2 regions of the Sporomusa termitida genome follow, and region 2 is predicted to be linked to the other one. Evidence: a T-box and tRNA genes for the amino acid it is inferred to sense, from the RefSeq annotation. Region 2 holds a T-box; the other holds one or more tRNA genes.

Region 1 (9,285 bases), 640 kb from region 2:
CTGAAATTGCTACCAATAACAACAAAATATGCTATAGCGTTTAAATACTTCGAATATAAACCAACAAGAACGAACATAATCTCTATGGTGTTATTATAATATTTGTTGTATGATAATTGCAAGAGCCTGTCAGTATTTAATAGAAATTTTTATCGAGGTGCAGCTATGAGCGATACAACTTCTTATACACCGGATGAGGTTGCCAAAATCCTAAAAATATCCCGCTTCACGGTTTATGAAATGATCAAGAGAGGTGACTTCCCCGCTTACCGTATTGGCCGGAAGGTCCGGGTTGAGGCACCGGATCTAGAGCTGTATATTCAAAATTCAAAAAAGAACAGCCCGCTCCAGCAGCACTCCGCCCCAGCAGCGGCAGAACGTCCTGCCGCTGAACCGGACAGCCTCATTATTTGCGGTCAGGATATTATTCTCGATATCCTAACCCGGCACCTGGAAAGACTTATGCCGGGCATCCGTTGTTTCCGCAACCATTCCGGCAGCATTGACGGGTTATTAGCCCTCTACCGTGGTACGGCCAATGTTGTGACCACCCATTTATGGGACAGCGACACCGACACCTATAATACACCCTACATTCGCAGGTTTTTACCCGGCCACCGGACGCTGGCCTATAACCTGGCCTACCGTAATACCGGCTTTTATGTCGCCAAAGGTAATCCTAAAAACATTAACACTTGGCACGACTTAACCCGCTCTGATGTAACACTCATTAACCGGGAGCGCGGTTCCGGCGCGAGGGTTTTATTGGACGAAATGCTGCACGTCCTTACGATTGATTACCAGCAGATCAAAGGGTATGCCAGGGAAGAAACCAGCCATCTGGCAGTCGCCAGCTGCGTTGCCAGGGGAGAAGCCGATGTTGGTATCGGCATTGAAAAAGCGGCCCTGCAGGTTGATGGCATTGACTTTGTTTTACAAAAGAAAGAACGCTATGATATTGTCTTTCGTAAGGAAGATGCCGATAAGCCTCATTTTCAGGCTCTGCTGACAGTAATACGCTCCGATTCATTCCGTAATGAAGTAGCTGGTATGGGTGGCTACGACTTATCCCAAACCGGTCAATTAATGGGGAACATTTAGAAAAAAAGAAAAGCCGGCTGCCGGCTTTTCTTTTTTTACCCCATCAGTAGTCACAAAATAATAAGACTGTACATTAATCTGCACAGTCTTATCATATAAATTATTTTCAGTTGCTCTGTTATTTTTCATTACCGGCCAGCTTTGCCAATAACCCGCAGAAATCTTCCTGGCTGTGCATAATATATTTGGCTTTTGTGTCACCCATACCAATCTTAATTGAACAAGCCTCTGCCGGCAGGATTGCAAACAAGTCCTCGTCGGTTTTATCGTCGCCTGCCGCCAGGATAAAATCATAAGCGGCCTGATCAAGCCAGGGTTTTATTGCCGCACCTTTATTACTCAGTTTATGCCTGATTTCCAAAATCCTATTACCTTCCAGTACCTGTAAATCGGTATGCAAAGTAAAATTAATTAATTCCCATTTCAATTCGTTAGCCCGAAACTCAGCAATCTCTTTTTCAACTTTTCGGTAATGCCAAACTATAGAACAATCTTTTTCCTCAATAAATGAACCTGGCAATAAATCGACGTAAAATTGAAAAATAGGTAAGACCTGTGTACGCCAGTCTGCCGGCATATGAATGATCTTCTCCCATTTGTCTGATTTTTTCTTCCGCCAGGCACCGTGCTCAGCAATCATATACAAGGGAACATGCCCCAGCCATTGCTGAAGGGTCTCCCTGCCGCGCCCACTGACAATAACCACATCATTTTGTTCATCACTTACAAGTTTATGCAAGGTCTCAAGCAGACAGTCACCGGGAACAGCCAGCAGCGGCTCATTGGCAAACGGTACCAGCGTACCATCATAATCAAGTAAGATTAGGCGTTTCCGCGCCATTTTGTATTCATTGAAAATGGAATCGCGTACTTGCCTGCCAGCAATTTTAGAGGCCGCTTTTCTCTCTGCCTCCCGGATACCAAGCAACTGCTTAATAAATAGATCAGCCCAGCGAATAACATCATATTTGGCCAGCAACACCTGCATGCTCTGGTTCCGGCGTTGTTGTTCCTCCGCCGGCATCTCAAGCGCTTCTTTAATTGTGTCGGCAATTTCTTCAATACTGTTAGGATTAACCATAATTGCCTGGTCCAGTTCTTTGGCAGCACCAGCCATTTCGCTCAAAATCAATACGCCCTGTTTGTCGGCTTTAGAAGCGACATATTCCTTAGCCACTAGATTCATCCCATCCCGCAGCGGGGTTATCAAAGCAACATCACTGGCACTATACAAAGCAACAAGTGGCGATAACGGTAGATACCGGTATTGATAAACAATCGGCACCCAGCGGAGCGTACCAAACCGGCCATTAATCCTGCCGACGGTCTCATCAATATTCCTCTTCATGGATTGGTACTGATCCACGCCCACTCTAGACGGAACTACGATTAGGGCAAGTATTACCTTTTCCTGCCACTCAGGATGCTGTTCCAGGAATAAGGCAAATGCTTCCAGCCGGTTGGCTATGCCTTTGGTATAGTCCAGCCGGTCTACTGAAAGGACAATTTTCCGGTCACCGAGCAGCCGCCGCAACCGTTCAGACTCGCGAATAACCCGTGATTGCTTGGCTGTATTATTATATTTGGTAAAATCAATTCCCATAGGAAAAGTGTCAGCCCGCACTGTTCTTCCACCAACCCGAACCCGGCCAAGTGTATGGCTAAGACCAAGGATACGGGTTACACTATTCAAAAAATATTGTGTATAGTCAATAGTATGGAAGCCGATAAGATCAGCGCCAAGCAAGCCTTCTAAAATAGCCGCCCCCCAGCGGCGGGGCAGTTGACGAAAAATTTCGTAGTCCGGGAATGGGATATGCAAAAAAAAGCCGATTGGAGCATCAGGCATTCGCTCCCGCAGCATTGCCGGCAACAGCATAAGATGGTAGTCATGAATCCAGATTACATCACCGGGGCGGGCAATCCGGCAGACGGCTTCACAAAAAACCTTATTCACTGCCACATATTGCTCCCAGAGATCATCCTCAAATCTAGTCAGACTAAAAAAATAATGAAATAGCGGCCAGATTGTCTTGTTGCAAAACCCGAGATAAAATTTATCCATAGTGACTTCATCCAAAAAGACCGGACTGGCACTAAAATCCTGAGATAAACGCTCACTGATCAACTGTTGGTCCTCAACATCAACCGATATTCCAGGCCAGCCTATCCAAACCGAATCTTTCTCAGAAAAGGTGGTATCCTGTAAAGAGTTAAAATAGGCGCTGAAACCGGAAACAAGCCCCCCTACACTCTCTTTAAAAATGTACCCCTCCTGCTTTTTATCAATTGTAACAGGCAGACGGTTGGATACTACCAACAGACGCTTAATGTCTGATTTATTGTCCATCTCCTTCACCTCCATAATTTGCGGTTACACAGGTAACCTTGGCTTATCAAACTCAATTGACCATAACAAGCCACTCAGGGCAATGCCAATCCAGGTCGGACGATTTTTCAATTCAGCTACTACTTGATAGAGACCCCGCTGCAACAGAAATACATCCAGCAAAACCTCTAATTGCTGCCGGTCAACCGGCAACAGGCCAGTATCTTTGACAGAGTTTACATATCCTCTAAGAAAAGAGGCGGCGGCCCAATTGTACCAGGACTGACTCCAGCGTTGGAGAAGTTCCTGGTTTTCTGTTGAAACCTCGATGCCCGGTACGATTCCCAGATGAATAGCCTGTGAAGCACAATACAAGGAATGCAGCATGCTTGCCACATCCAGCAGCGGTGAACGTTTCAAGCGCCGTTCACTAAGCGGACGTTCCGGGTTGCCCTCAAAATCAATAATCATATAGTCATGGCCTGTATATAACAGCTGCTCCAACCGGTAGTCGCCATGACATCTGATCCGTGCGGCATTGAATTCCATTACTTTCATATTTTCTATCCGCCGCATGACTTCCTGTTCATATTCAAGAATCTTAGCTGCTAGCAGTTGATCCTCCTGCTCGAGAGAGGGCATTTGTTTTTTCAGAAGCCACTTGACACCGCTTAACTCCTGGGCTACCCCGTGGTATAGTGCCTGACGGTGAAAATCATTGAATGGTTCTGGCGTAAATTCCAGCTGATCGCCCCCACCGGCCAGGGCAATATGCATTTCCCCGGTCCGTAAACCTAACTGTACCAGAGATTCCAGATACGCTCCCGTCATTTGGCTTACATCATCAGGAATCGCTTTTTCCACTGCCGCCCAAAAGGGGACTGGCAATAACGGCGGCTGACGACTGCTTAAAATACGCTCATAAAAATCCCCCAGGTGATCCAGCACACAATCCCAGGCAGTGCCACGATGTGGTACAAACTGCTGCAAGACAGCGATCGTAGTCACCTCATTACGGTCATTAAAATATTCCATCGAGCCGTGCACTTTAGGAGCGTAACCAAATCCGATCTCGGAGAAATGCCGCAATATCTCCAGATCCGGATTAATGCCGGTCTCTATTTTTCTAAATATTTTAAGAACAAACAATGGTTTAAACAATATAGAGCTGTTATTATGCTCATTAGCCAGTGTTTGTGAATCCGGAATTGTCCGGTTCTCTTTCACAAGCACCCTAAAATATTTGCTGTGTTTGGAAACCATTTCACCTGCTTGCCCCTTTAATTTGCGCCGCTTGTCAATTACTGCCCACATAGTCTGATGAAATTTTTTATCATCACTAACTTCGTATAACAAACGTTCTTCCTCTTCCTTGCGGACGCGGAGGATGACCCTGCAGACAGCGGGTCTCCCGCCCAGTTCATCTGCAGCTTTCAGCGCCAAATTAAGCAAATATACCTCCGGACTGCCCTCCAGATATTCCACGCTAATAAATACCATCTGGGCACTCGTATCAGGCAGCGGAATAAATTCACGGGCTGTTACCGCCTTAATTGTTTGGCCTTTACCGCCAAACCAGCTACAGGCATTTAAATAGGCTGAAAAAGCCTCTGTCAGCTCATGCTGCAGGGCTCGCCCAAATAGGTCACCCCAGTCTTTGACGGTTATCACCGGTGATAATTCAACAGAACCGGTACATAAAGGCCGCAGCTGCAGGCTGCGTGGCTCCTCCAACGTGAACCAAAAGAAAGTGTGTGGGCCTAACGAAACAAAATAAAGCTCCTCATTTATGGCCGGAAATGGTGTCCTGCCAATCATTTCAACAGGAACCAATCCCTGGTAGTTTGTCAGATCAAGTTGTGCATAGGTTACAAACCGTGACAAATTGGCAACAACCAGAATTGTTTCATTCTCATAGTGGCGGACAAAAGCCAGTACTTTGCGATTGTCCGACTCAATAAACTCCATAGTGCCTCGGCCAAAAGCCTTGTAGCGCTTACGCAAGGCAATAAGACGCCTCATCCACCAGAGCAGGGAACTTGGTTCGTTCTGCTGAGACTCAACATTCACGGCCGCATAATGATATTCAGCGTCTGCCACCACCGGTAAATACAAGCGCTGAGAGCTAGTCCAGGAGAAACCGGCATTGCGGTCAGCGCTCCACTGCATGGGTGTACGTACTCCATCACGGTCACCGAGGTAAATGTTATCTCCCATGCCGATTTCATCGCCATAATAAATAATCGGCGACCCCGGCAATGAAAATAATAACCCGTTCATCAACTCTATGCGGCGGCGATTATCCCCCAATAACGGTGCCAGCCGGCGCCGAATTCCCAAATTAATCCTGGCCCGGGAATCCTTGGCATACATACGGTACATATAATCACGATCCTCATCAGTGACCATTTCCAAGGTCAATTCATCGTGATTCCGCAAAAATATAGCCCACTGGCAAGTATCTGGTATGGGTGGTGTACGCCGGATTATTTCAATAAGCGGAAAGCTGTCTTCCATTCCCAGTGACATGAACAAACGCGGCATGATAGGGAAATGGTACACCATATGACATTCATTGCCCTCATTAAAATAAGGAATGACGTTTTCCGGCCATTGATTTACCTCAGCCAATAACATCCTGTCAGGATATTTTTCGTCAATATATTTGCGAAGATATTTTAAAAACGCGTGAGTTTCCGGCAAATTATCGCAACTGGTCCCTTCTCTTTCATATAAATAACCAACCGCATCCAGCCTGAAACCGTCAACACCGAGGCGCAGCCAAAAATCGACCGTTTTTAAAATCTCCCGGCGAACATCCGGACTATCATAATTCAAGTCCGGCTGGTGAGGATAAAAGCGATGCCAGTAATAAGCCTGGGCCACAGAATCCCATGTCCAATTTGATGACGCAAAATCATTGAAGATAACCCTGGCACCATTAAACTTATCGGTTGTATCGCTCCACACATAGTAATTACGCCAGCGGCTACCAGGCGGAGATGTCCTGGCCCTTTGAAACCACGGGTGTTGATCAGACGTATGGTTCAGCACTAAGTCAGTAATCAAACGAATGCCCCGTGCATGAGCCTCCTGGAGGAAAACACGAAAATCATTCATATTTCCGTACAGGGAATTAATCTTTAAATAATCGGAAATGTCATACCCATCATCCCGCAAGGGTGATGGATAAAATGGTAACAACCAAAGTGTGGTTACACCCAGGTCAGCGAGATAATCCAATTTATCAATCAATCCCCGGAAATCACCAATACCGTCACCATTGCTGTCATAAAAGGCCTTGACATGCAATTGATATATAATGGCATCTTTATACCAAAACAGCTGACTCTCCTGATGCATCTTATTATTTTTCATTATTCATCTCCCTTCACATCTTATGGCACTGCCTGTTGTTTACCTATATATTATCTTCTGTACATTGACAATATAATCCTGCTAAATGTAAACACTGTATATTCCTGGAATCATTTTTAAAGGAAAAAAAGACTTCGCATGACTGCGAAGTCTTTTAATTACTGGTGCCGAGGACCGGAATCGAACCGGTACGGAAATTTCTTTCCGACGGATTTTAAGTCCGTTGCGTCTGCCAGTTCCGCCACCCCGGCATAAATTTTGGAGGCGACACCCAGATTTGAACTGGGGAATAGAGGTTTTGCAGACCTCTGCCTTACCACTTGGCTATGTCGCCGTCACTATGGAGCGGAAAACGAGATTCGAACTCGCGACCCTCGCCTTGGCAAGGCGATGCTCTACCGCTGAGCTACTTCCGCAAAATGGTGCCTCAGGACAGAATCGAACTGTCGACACGAGGATTTTCAGTCCTCTGCTCTACCGACTGAGCTACCGAGGCGTGTGCAGCTGTCTATAAACGCCCATCTGCGTTGTTGCTCCTGCGATCCGTTGCTCAACGTACTCCGTGTACGCCTCCGCTACGGTTCTCGTCGCGCCTAGCATATGGACATTTCTAGCCACCCGCAGGGAACTAAGGAAAGATGGCGACCCTGAACGGATTTGAACCGTCGATCTCCGCCGTGACAGGGCGGCATGTTAGACCGCTACACCACAGGGCCGCTTATTCGATTTTCGACTCTAGATCTTCGATGTTCGATTTCTATCGAATGTCGAAAGTCGAGGTATCGACTATCGAGAATGGTGGGCGATGACGGGATCGAACCGCCGACATCCTGCTTGTAAGGCAGGCGCTCTCCCGGCTGAGCTAATCGCCCATATTAATTTTGATATCGAGAAAGGAGGTTCTTCGCTACCGCTCAGAACTAAGCGATTCGCACAGATTTCCGCGTCGCTGCGCTCCTAAAAATCTGGCTCTCTGCTTATCACACAGGTTCTCATTTCGTCTATCGACTCGTGAGAACCTGGTTCGCTGCTTATGGTGACCCGTAAGGGAATCGAACCCTTGATACCGCCGTGAAAGGGCGGTGTCTTAACCGCTTGACCAACGGGCCGAATTTACGTGACCTAATTATTGTACCAGATAACATAATATTATGCAATAGTATTTTTGATTTTATGGAAAAAACTCAGTAAGATATTCTCAATCCTTAATTGCTGGCCGGCAGCCAGCCATACAGGCGGTAGTGATTGAACTTATTCGAAATAATCGCAATAAAGGCTTCCCAGACCCTAGTTTGGGAAGCCTCGGAGTTCATTGGTGACCCACCCGCGACTCGAACGCGGGACACCCTGATTAAAAGTCAGGTGCTCTACCGACTGAGCTAGTAGGTCAAAAGCATACTCCCATTGAATCAATATGCAACAGGAGACAATCCAAAACAGCACAGCAGCTACCAAGGTTTGGCAGGGGCGGCTGGACTCGAACCAACGCATAACGGAGTCAAAGTCCGTTGCCTTACCGACTTGGCGACGCCCCTATTAATAGGTGAACATCTCGTTAGAGTATGTTCCCTAAAAACTTCACAGAAGATAAGCAGAGAACCAGGTTATTAGGAGCGTTAGCGACGCTAGAACCTGCGTGAATCGCTTAGTTCCAAGCGGAGCGCGGAACCTCCTTATTACTCTTGTTCCCGCTACAATTAGGATTATCAATGATACCTCTAACTAAGCGACTCACGCAACTTCCCGGTTCGCCTTTCGGCTCGCGGCAAGCTGGTTCGCTGCTTATGTTTGCACGTCGTGCAAAACGAGGGTTTAAGTCAAGTCCTCGGCCTATTAGTACCAGTCCGCTCCATGAATTGCTCCACTTCCACTCCTGGCCTATCAACCTTGTCTTCTTCAAGGGGCCTTACTTCTTGCGAATGACAGACCTCATCTTAAGGCTGGTTTCACGCTTAGATGCTTTCAGCGTTTATCCTTTCCGGACGTAGCTACCCAGCTCTACCCCTGGCGGGATAACTGGTACACCAGCGGTCCGTCCACTCCGGTCCTCTCGTACTAGGAGCAGTTCCTTTCAAGTCTCTTACGCCCGCGATGGATAGGGACCGAACTGTCTCACGACGTTCTGAACCCAGCTCACGTACCACTTTAATGGGCGAACAGCCCAACCCTTGGGACCTACTTCAGCCCCAGGATGTGATGAGCCGACATCGAGGTGCCAAACCTCCCCGTCGATATGGACTCTTGGGAGAGATTAGCCTGTTATCCCCAGGGTAGCTTTTATCCGTTGAGCGATGGCCCTTCCACTCGGTACCACCGGATCACTAAGCCCGACTTTCGTCCCTGCTCGACTTGTCTGTCTTGCAGTCAAGCTCCCTTCTGCCTTTACACTCTTCGCGCGATTTCCAGCCGCGCTGAGGGAACCTTTGGGCGCCTCCGTTACTCTTTCGGAGGCGACCGCCCCAGTCAAACTGCCCGCC
Region 2 (9,285 bases):
GAATACCTCCCAGTCCGTAATTTGCCAGCGATTTAAGCCATTTAAAGCCTGTTTTCTGATAATCCCTGAGTTTGCCCTGGATACCTGGCGGTATTGGATACTCAATATCCTGAGGTTCACGAATATCCTGAACCATATGCCGGAAGGCGCTGCTGCGCTCAACCGTAAAGTCCGGCGATTCGCGGGCCAGGCTGTCCAGGTATAAGGCCCGGTATTTTGGCAGTTCCACAACCTGATTTTCCAGGTCAGCCGGACTCAGGCCCAATTCAGTAATCAGGCTGGCGGCTGTTTGGAATTCGGGAACATCAAGGGGAATGAAAGAACCGTCCGGGAGGCGGTGATAGCGCTTCTTTAACCTGTAGGCAGCCAGCAAATCAATTAATTCCTGAGTAGATATATCTTCAAGCTGGAGGGAGAATTCCAGCATGTCTGTTGACTGATTGAGTCTGACGCCGGCGGTAATTTTACCGGCCGGCTTAATTTTAGGCTGGTGCAAGTCCGCGGCATACAGGATCTCGGCCCTGCTCTGCAGTTCCGGCAAGGCCTGATACAAAAAGGTATAAGCAGACGCTTCATCAGCCAGCACCAGCCGGTCGGCCGACCAGGTAAAACCGTACTGCTGAAAAGTATTCAATATTTCTTTTTCCTGGGCGGTAGCGCGGAGCAGCCATTTGCCGGCAAGCGTAGCGTCACCCGGTCCGGTGTCGCCAAAGGGATTTATCATGGTGTCGCCATACCAAAACTCAAGCCGGGCGCTGATGCCGCTGCCGAACCGGTCCAGGTAGATACGTTTTTCCAACTGCTCTTTGTGGAACTTAGCGTAAATGGAATCATCTACTTTTATCGTGGCAATTGTTTCCAGAGCAGGCAGTGCGCCTGACATAAAATCTGACACGGTAGCGGCCGGGATGTGCATTTCAGGCTTTCTGTTTTCGTTAAAACAGTTTAATAACCGCTTGACATAGCTGGCAAACAGAGCATCAACATGGTAAATTGTCTGGCTATGATAGATATACCGGAAATCGGCATCAAGCCCGTAAAATACATCGCCGGCCAGATTCATCGACAGCCGTAAGCCGCCCTCGGCCGCCTTAACCGCCAGGTCAACCGGTGGCCGGCCATGCTGAAGGGTAACACCGGGGATTGTCTGATCATTAATTACGGCTGTAAATGGCTGAGACTGCATGATTTCAAAAAAACGCACAAGACTTGAAGAGAGCAGTTTAAAGCGGCGGGGTTCACTGAGGGCAGAATTGGCGTGAAGCCCGGAGTAGACATGGAAATTCCAGGCCGAACGCTGCTTCTCTTCCTCATAGACAGAGGTAAGCAGGCTGACCAGGGCCGCCGATACCTCATCGAACACAACCTCGTCCGGCTTTAAGGCAAAATTTTTGCCGAAAACTATTGTCTGCCGCGAGTGTAAAGCAGTAAGCAGTTGCGGGATATCCTTCAGAACATACATCCGGTCTGTGCCAATCATGAATTCAAGATAACTTGTCTTTTTATTATTGGCCAAATAAAAGTGATAGACCGGTAATATTTTTGTCAGCGCTGCTTTACCCGGTTTGGCTGTTAGGATATTCTTGCCGGTACCTTGGAAAAAATCCAGAAATTCCCTGAGGGAGCGGGTTAACGTCATAGGGCCGGGAGTACTGAAATATTGCTGCCAGGCGTGCTGGATTTTTTTTAAAACAGCGATAATATGTTTACAGGCACCGTCACAATTATAAAAGGCCGGGCAGTCACAGGCATAATGTTTAATTTTCTGCTGTGGTGAGAACGTCACCGCGACACTATACAGGTGCTGGCCGGCAACCCGGGCGGCAAAAGTACTGTCTTCAGGCAAAAAATTTAGGGTTTTAACCCGGTTACTATGATGATAATGACAACCCCTGATATAGGAGGCGTGAGAATCTGCTTCCGCTTTAATTTTTTCTTCTGTTAACATCCTGGCTCCTTTCCACTTTTTTTGCATCTACTATTAAATTATCTTAATAACGATAAAAATCCTGCCGAGTGATTCCGCTGGCTGGCCGGCAGGCATAGATTATATCGACGGCGTATTCGCTTAGATTATTTGTAAAGCGGGGGTGAACTATGGTTTATCGTAACTCAGGCAGCAGTTTCCGGCAGTTAGTAGCCGGCACTGATGCTAAAGTACCATTAGCAAATGGGAAGTATGTCAGGGGGATTAACTTTGACAATGCGGCCACCACGCCGCCGCTTTGCGCAGTATTAAGTGAGATTAATCAATTTGCTCCCTGGTATGCATCTGTTCATCGTGGCAAAGGCTATAAGTCAATTATATGCTCCGAGCGTTATGAACAAGGCCGCGAGGTTGTCAGGGAGTTTGTCAATGCCGGCCAGCAGGATGTTGTGATTTTTACTAAGAATACGACCGAATCAATCAACATGCTGGCGTATGCCTTAGCCGGCGAGCGAGATCAGGTTGTTTTAACGACCGATATGGAGCATTTAGCCAATGACATGCCCTGGCGGGATAAATTCACTGTCGATTATATCGGTTTAACCAAAGCAGGCAGATTATCTTTACAAAGTCTCGAGTCAAAGCTGCAGCTGCATGCAGGTAAAGTAAAGCTAGTCGCTGTTACCGGCGCTTCCAACGTTACCGGTTATATCAATCCTATTGCAAAAATTGCCCGGCTGGTCCACCAGTACGGCGCCGCAATTTTTGTGGACGGCGCTCAGTGGGTACCGCATATTGCCGTTAATATGCGGCCGCCGGATGCAGCCGAGCATATCGATTACTTAGCATTTTCGGGACACAAAATGTATGCGCCCTTTGGTACCGGGGTTCTTATCGGGCCACAAGCGGCTTTTGCTAAGGCTGTTCCGGTATACCAGGGCGGCGGGGCGGTTGGTTTAGTGTCGCAGGCAACGATTGAATGGGACGCGCCACCGGCCAAATGGGAGGCAGGTACGCCCAACATGATGGGCGTGTTGGCTCTGATTACGGCCATCGAGACTTTGTCCAAGCTAAATCTTAATACGATTCACCGTTATGAACAGCATTTGATTGATTATACCATTGACGGATTACGCACTATCCCCGGGATCACGCTATACAGTATCAGGGACGGGCGGGAAGCCAGGGTAAGTCTGGTATCTTTCAGTCTGGAGGGGCTTCATCACAGCCAGGTGGCGGAAATTCTGTCACAACAAGCCGGTATTGCTGTGCGCAACGGTTTGTTTTGTGCTCACCCTTATGTGGAAAAACTGCTGCGGCTGAGTGCGGAAGAGATCAAATATTATCAAACCCATGATGATAAAAGCCTGCCAGGGTTAGTAAGGGTTAGTTTCGGCCTGTACAATACAATCAATGAAATTAAGATATTTCTGGCAATATTAGCTCATATTGCCGGCCACCGCCAACACTATGCCGATAAGTACAGCTACGTACTGGCACCTAACCGCCCGGGCGATAAAGGCCAACGGGAATATCCCTACTGTTAATGACAAAACCACTTAGATTCCGGTTGGCGGATTCTGAGTGGTTTTGTTGTTTAGCTAACGGAGCATTCATTTACGTATTAGGACTGGCTGATTTAATCCATTCCTCTAACTTGGTCAGGACTTCCGTACGGGCTTCGTCTACCTCTAGCCCGCGCCATTCCTGTCCTGTCTGGCCATCAAACCATAACTCTTTTTGTGAAAAAGTCCCGGTGGGATAGAGTTTTTCTCTGGCCGCATCCATAATCCCATCAAACATGCTTTGTTTGATGTTTTTCCTGATCATGCGGCAACCGGCCTTTTCGGTACTGTCAACCTCTATGCCGTCCGGACCGGCACTAAGCACAACATGGGAAAGCAGCTTGCCCTGCTGGCCGGCGGCGGAAATAGCCTGCTTGGCATATGCGGCGGCCTGCTCCCGCTTAATGCTGTCGTCATTTACGGTGACTCTGACATTGCCGATAATAAGCTTATACATGACACACCTCCTTATGAACTATTGTATGACTGTTTGCCTGATATAGAACAGTTTTTGTCAATACCGGCATAAGTTGACTTTTCAAATGTATTGCTATATAATGGAACATGCAAATCTGGAGAGGCAGAATAGTAAGCCTATATGTACAGTCCAGAGAGCTGGCGGCTGCTGGGAGCCAGTCTGTACTATACCTGAACTCACTGCTGAGGAGCGATTGTGAACTAGTTGCAGCGGTCGTCGCAGGCCTGCGTTACAGGCTAAGGAGTGGATGACTAACAGTCATCAAGCAGGGTGGTATCGCGAGAAATCTCGTCCCTGGCGTTAGCCACGGGACTTTTTTTTACTATCTGTCCAAGGGGGATTGAATTACTCGATGAATGAAAAATATTCGCCGCGCGAGATTGAGTCCAAGTGGCAAAAATTCTGGGTTGACAATGCTGCATTCAGCACTGCTATTAACCGTCAGCGTCCGGAATACTATGTTCTGGAAATGTTTCCTTATCCTTCAGGCAACCTGCACATGGGGCATGTACGTAATTACTCAATTGGTGATGTTGTTGCCAGATTTAAGGTAATGCAAGGCTATAATGTGCTGCATCCTATGGGCTGGGATGCTTTTGGCATGCCTGCTGAAAACGCCGCTATCAAGCATGGCATTCATCCATCGTCCTGGACATGGGACAATATTGCCAACATGCGCCGCCAACAGCAAGAACTGGGTTTATCTTATGACTGGGACCGGGAAGTGGCTACCTGCCATCCCCATTATTATCACTGGACCCAGTGGTTGTTTTTGCTGTTCCTGGAACGGGGACTGGCCTATAAGAAGAAGGCTGCTGTAAACTGGTGTAATGACTGTAATACGGTATTGGCCAATGAGCAGGTTGTTGATGGCCGCTGCTGGCGCTGTGACTCGGTTGTTATCAAAAAAGATCTTGAACAATGGTTCTTTAAAATAACAGATTATGCCGATCGTCTCCTGGCTGACCTGGCTGACCTGAAGGGCTGGCCTGAGCGTGTTAAAACCATGCAGGAGAACTGGATCGGCCGCAGTGAAGGGGCTGAATTCAGCTTTGCCGTGCCTGAGATTGATGAGAAAATTTCTGTATATACGACCAGGCATGACACGGTTTTCGGTGTAAGCTATATTGTCCTGGCACCGGAACATGCGCTGGTGGACAAGCTGATCGCAGGCAAAACGGAAGCCGCGGCTGTTAAAGCCTTTATTGAGCGGGTCCGGGGCCAGAGCGAGATTGCCCGCACCTCCAATGAAACGGAAAAAGAGGGAATTTTTACCGGCGCCTACGCACTCCATCCCTTTACCGGCGAGCAAGTGCCGGTCTGGGTGGCAAACTATGTCCTGGTTGAATACGGCACCGGCGCTGTTATGGGGGTACCGGCTCACGACCAGCGCGACTGGGAGTTTGCCGGCAAGTACGGATTGACCAAAAAGGTGGTCGTTCAGCCAACCGGCAAAGAGCTTACCCTGAGTGAAATGACCGGGGCGTTTGACGGCCAGGGCACGATGGTGAATTCCGGCGAGTTCAGCGGTCTGGATAACGAAGCAGGTAAGGTTAAAATTGCTCAGTGGCTGGAAAAACAGGGGATTGGCAAACGCCGTGTCAACTACCGGCTGCGGGACTGGCTTATTTCCCGCCAGCGTTACTGGGGGGCTCCCATTCCGGTTATTTATTGTCCGGTCTGCGGCACAGTACCGGTGCCCAAAGACCAGCTGCCTGTTTTATTGCCGGAAAACGTTGATTTCTCCAGTGGATCTGTATCGCCGCTGGCCAAAGCGGAAGAGTTTATCAACTGTACCTGCCCTAAGTGTGGCGGCAAGGCGCGGCGGGAAACAGATACCATGGATACTTTTATTTGTTCCTCCTGGTATTATTTCCGCTATACCAGCCCGCATAGCACCGATGAACCGTTCAATCCGGACAAAGCCAATTACTGGATGCCTGTGGACCAGTATATCGGCGGTATTGAGCATGCTATCCTGCATCTTTTATACTCGCGCTTTTTTACCAAGGTATTAAAGGACGCCGGTTTGGTTAATGTCAATGAACCGTTTAAGAACCTGCTGACCCAGGGGATGGTTATTAAAGACGGGGCTAAAATGTCGAAGTCCAAAGGCAATGTTGTTTCACCGGAGGAGATTATCGGCAAATACGGTGCCGACACGGCCCGTTTATTTATTCTGTTTGCGGCGCCGCCGGAACGTGATCTGGAATGGAGTGACCAGGGGGTTGAGGGGGCGTACCGGTTCCTGGGCCGGTTATGGCGGATTGTCGGCTACTATGCACCGCTGGTTAAAGCGGAGGCAGAAAGTGCCTATGATCCGAAGCAGCTCGGCAAAGAAGAGAAAACCCTGCGCCGTATCCTGCACACAACCATCAAGCGGGTAACCGAAGATATTGGACAAAGATTTAATTTCAATACCGCGATTAGCGCCATTATGGAACTGGTCAATGCGATGTATGCGCTAAAAGAGCAGGGCGTACCCCCGCAACCGGGTCTGGCCCGGGAAGTTGTGTCAGGACTCCTAAAAATGCTGGCGCCGTTTGCACCGCACATAACCGAGGAACTGTGGCTCGAAACCATAGCTGAGGGCAGTGTGCACAAGCAGACCTGGCCAACCTTTGAGGCGGCAGCCCTGGAAGTGGAAGAGGTAGAAATAGTACTGCAGATCAACGGCAAGGTTCGTGACAAAGTTGTTGTTCCGGTCGGATTGAGTGCTAAAGACCTGGAAAAAACAGCCCTTGGACAGGAAAAAGTGCAGGCGCTTATTGCTGGCAAGCAGGTGGTTAAAGTAATATCCGTGCCGCAGAAACTGGTTAATATTGTTGTAAAATAGCAATAATAATATGAGGAGGCGGAAAAGATGAGTGAATTAACGATTACCAGTACCGGGCAGTTTAATGATGCCGTGCTCAAAGCGGACAAACCTGTGCTGGTGGATTTTTGGGCACCCTGGTGCGGCCCCTGCAAAATGGTAGCCCCGGAAGTGGCGGCAATTGCCCAAAAATTTGCCGGCCGGGCTGTTGTCGCCAAAGTAAATATTGATGAACAGCAAGCGCTGGCCAGTCAGTACAATGTTATGAGTATTCCTACTCTGATCATTTTTAAAGCCGGCAGTGAGGTCGGCCGGATTACCGGTTTCCGCCCGCAAAAAGATATTGGCGATATGCTGGAAAAAGTATTATGAGATGCCTTGAAACTCCCGGACTGCAGTCCGGGAGTTTTCCTGATTCCATCAGAATGTTAGGCATTCAATGCTATGTACCAAGGGCTAGGAAAAATCTTTATTCTAAGGGGGACGGGCCGCTTCTGCCGGCGGCCTGAGGACTGGCTAGAGGTTTTCTATTCTACAGGCAATTTGTATTTGGGAATAAAAGCCCACAAGGGTAAATCCGGTAGCGCCGAAACTGATTTTGCAATACTATGAAAATTTTCATGCCGGCAGGTAAGATTCCCCGGTATGTCGAAAATATCACTGCAAACTTAATTGCGAAGGAGACATAAGTAAAGATGATAGGTTGCACTAAATTGCTTTGCGGCACAGCTACAGTGTCGGATATCGTAAAATATGGCCGCAGCTCTCAGCACTTACCGCCGCAGATGCTTCAATTTTCCTCAGACGCAACCCCGATTGTGGTATGGAACTCGACTAACCGCTGCAACCTGAATTGTCAGCACTGTTATATTTGTGCTGAAGACCGGGATTATGCCGGTGAATTTACAACCGCAGAGGCGAAGAATTTTATTGATGACCTGGCAGCCATGCGGGTGCCGGTATTGCTGTTTTCCGGTGGTGAACCGCTGGTCAGGCGCGATCTGTTTGAACTGGGGGCCTATGCAATAGAAAAAGGAATTCGCCCGGTAATTTCAACAAATGGTACTTTGATTACGCCTGAGCTGGCGAAAAGAATCAAAGCTACCGGCTTTCAGTATGTTGGTGTCAGCATTGACGGCAGCGAAGAAGTGCATGACTATTTCCGGGGCAAAGCAGGCGCATTTAAGGAAACCCTGGCCGGTATTCGTAATTCCATTGCGGCCGGTAATAAGACCGGGATCCGGTTTACTGTCAATAAACTCAACTATCATACGCTGCCGGCTATTCTGGATATTGTTGAGCGTGAGAAAATCCCCCGTTTCTGCATGTATCATCTGGTATATGCCGGACGGGGGCGGGAAATGGCCGCGCTTGATACCACGGCGGAGCAGAAGCGCCAGACGATTGAGCTGTTAATTGAGCGCACGCTTGATTTCCACAAGCGGGGTATCGAAGTGGAGATTCTTACGACTGATAATCATGCGGATGGTATTTATATCCTGCAATATTTTGAGCGTACCCAGCCTGAACGGGTGCCGGAGATCAAGGAACTGCTGTCGATGCATGGCGGCTGCTCCGCCGGCCAGAAAATGGCAAATGTTGATCCCCAGGGCGAGGTACATGCCTGTCAGTTTTGGGGGCATAAATCGCTGGGTAATGTTCGTAAACAGCCATTTAGCGAAATCTGGCATAATAAACAGGATAAATTTTTGTGTAAACTGCGTGATAAACCAAGTTATGTGACCGGCCGCTGTGGTGAATGCCGGTACAAGGGCTTCTGCGGTGGCTGCCGGATACGGGCCGAAGCCGTATCCGGCGACCTGTGGAGTGAGGACCCAGCCTGCTATCTTACTGACTACAAGGAGTAACTACATGATCATCTCATGGAATACCACCCAGCAGTGCAACATTAACTGTGTACACTGTTATCGTGATGCCGGTGCCAAGCGGGCAGACGAATTAAGTACAGCCGAAGGCAAAAAACTACTTGGCGAGATCGCGCAAGCCGGCTTTAAGATTATGATCTTTAGCGGCGGGGAGCCTATGCTGCGGCCTGATATTTATGAATTGATCAGCTATGCGGCTTCCGTTGGCCTTAGACCTGTACTCGGTACAAACGGTATTATGCTTACCGGTGATGTGCCCGGCAGGCTTAAGGCGGCCGGATTGATGTGCGCCGGTATCAGTGTGGACAGCCGCGACCCGGAGCGTCATGATATTTTCCGCGGCCTGCAAGGGGCCTGGCAGCAGACGATGGCGGGGATAAACAGCTGCCGGGAGGCCGGGCTGCCTTTCCAAATCCATACCACCGTCAGCAACTGGAATGAGCATGAAGTGACAGAGATCACCGACTTTGCTGTTGAACTTGGGGCAGTGGCCCATCACATTTTTTTTCTGGTACCGGCTGGCCGGGGGAAAGATATTGAGGACACGACATTAAAAACAGCCCAGTATGAAGCGCTGCTGACCCGCATTCTTGATAAGCAGGCGAACACACCTA

What was found. The T-box of region 2 lies ahead of leuS (leucine--tRNA ligase). A T-box ahead of a tRNA ligase gene usually reads a tRNA of that ligase, here a tRNA-Leu.
Region 1: it encodes a tRNA-Leu, which carries the amino acid that the T-box ahead of leuS (leucine--tRNA ligase) is inferred to sense. The anticodon was not compared.

The regions. Positions count from the first base shown of each region.
Region 1 is NZ_CP036259.1:1,016,505-1,025,789, reverse strand. Features, by position in the region: gene SPTER_RS04595 (substrate-binding domain-containing protein) at 166-1,101, shown strand; gene SPTER_RS24545 (hypothetical protein) at 1,084-1,230, opposite strand; gene SPTER_RS04590 (bifunctional alpha,alpha-trehalose-phosphate synthase (UDP-forming)/trehalose-phosphatase) at 1,220-3,451, opposite strand; gene treS (maltose alpha-D-glucosyltransferase) at 3,476-6,808, opposite strand; tRNA gene SPTER_RS04580 (tRNA-Leu) at 6,971-7,059, opposite strand; tRNA gene SPTER_RS04575 (tRNA-Cys) at 7,068-7,142, opposite strand; tRNA gene SPTER_RS04570 (tRNA-Gly) at 7,150-7,224, opposite strand; tRNA gene SPTER_RS04565 (tRNA-Phe) at 7,229-7,304, opposite strand; tRNA gene SPTER_RS04560 (tRNA-Asp) at 7,448-7,524, opposite strand; tRNA gene SPTER_RS04555 (tRNA-Val) at 7,605-7,680, opposite strand; tRNA gene SPTER_RS04550 (tRNA-Glu) at 7,843-7,917, opposite strand; tRNA gene SPTER_RS04545 (tRNA-Lys) at 8,122-8,197, opposite strand; tRNA gene SPTER_RS04540 (tRNA-Gln) at 8,268-8,343, opposite strand; rRNA gene SPTER_RS04535 (23S ribosomal RNA) at 8,622-9,285, opposite strand, start outside.
Region 2 is NZ_CP036259.1:1,657,134-1,666,418, forward strand. Features, by position in the region: gene SPTER_RS07345 (DEAD/DEAH box helicase) at 1-1,975, opposite strand, end outside; gene SPTER_RS07350 (aminotransferase class V-fold PLP-dependent enzyme) at 2,098-3,474, shown strand; gene SPTER_RS07355 (hypothetical protein) at 3,545-3,949, opposite strand; T-box leader at 4,059-4,269, shown strand; gene leuS (leucine--tRNA ligase) at 4,323-6,806, shown strand; gene trxA (thioredoxin) at 6,834-7,157, shown strand; gene SPTER_RS07370 (radical SAM/SPASM domain-containing protein) at 7,571-8,653, shown strand; gene nirJ2 (putative heme d1 biosynthesis radical SAM protein NirJ2) at 8,658-9,285, shown strand, end outside.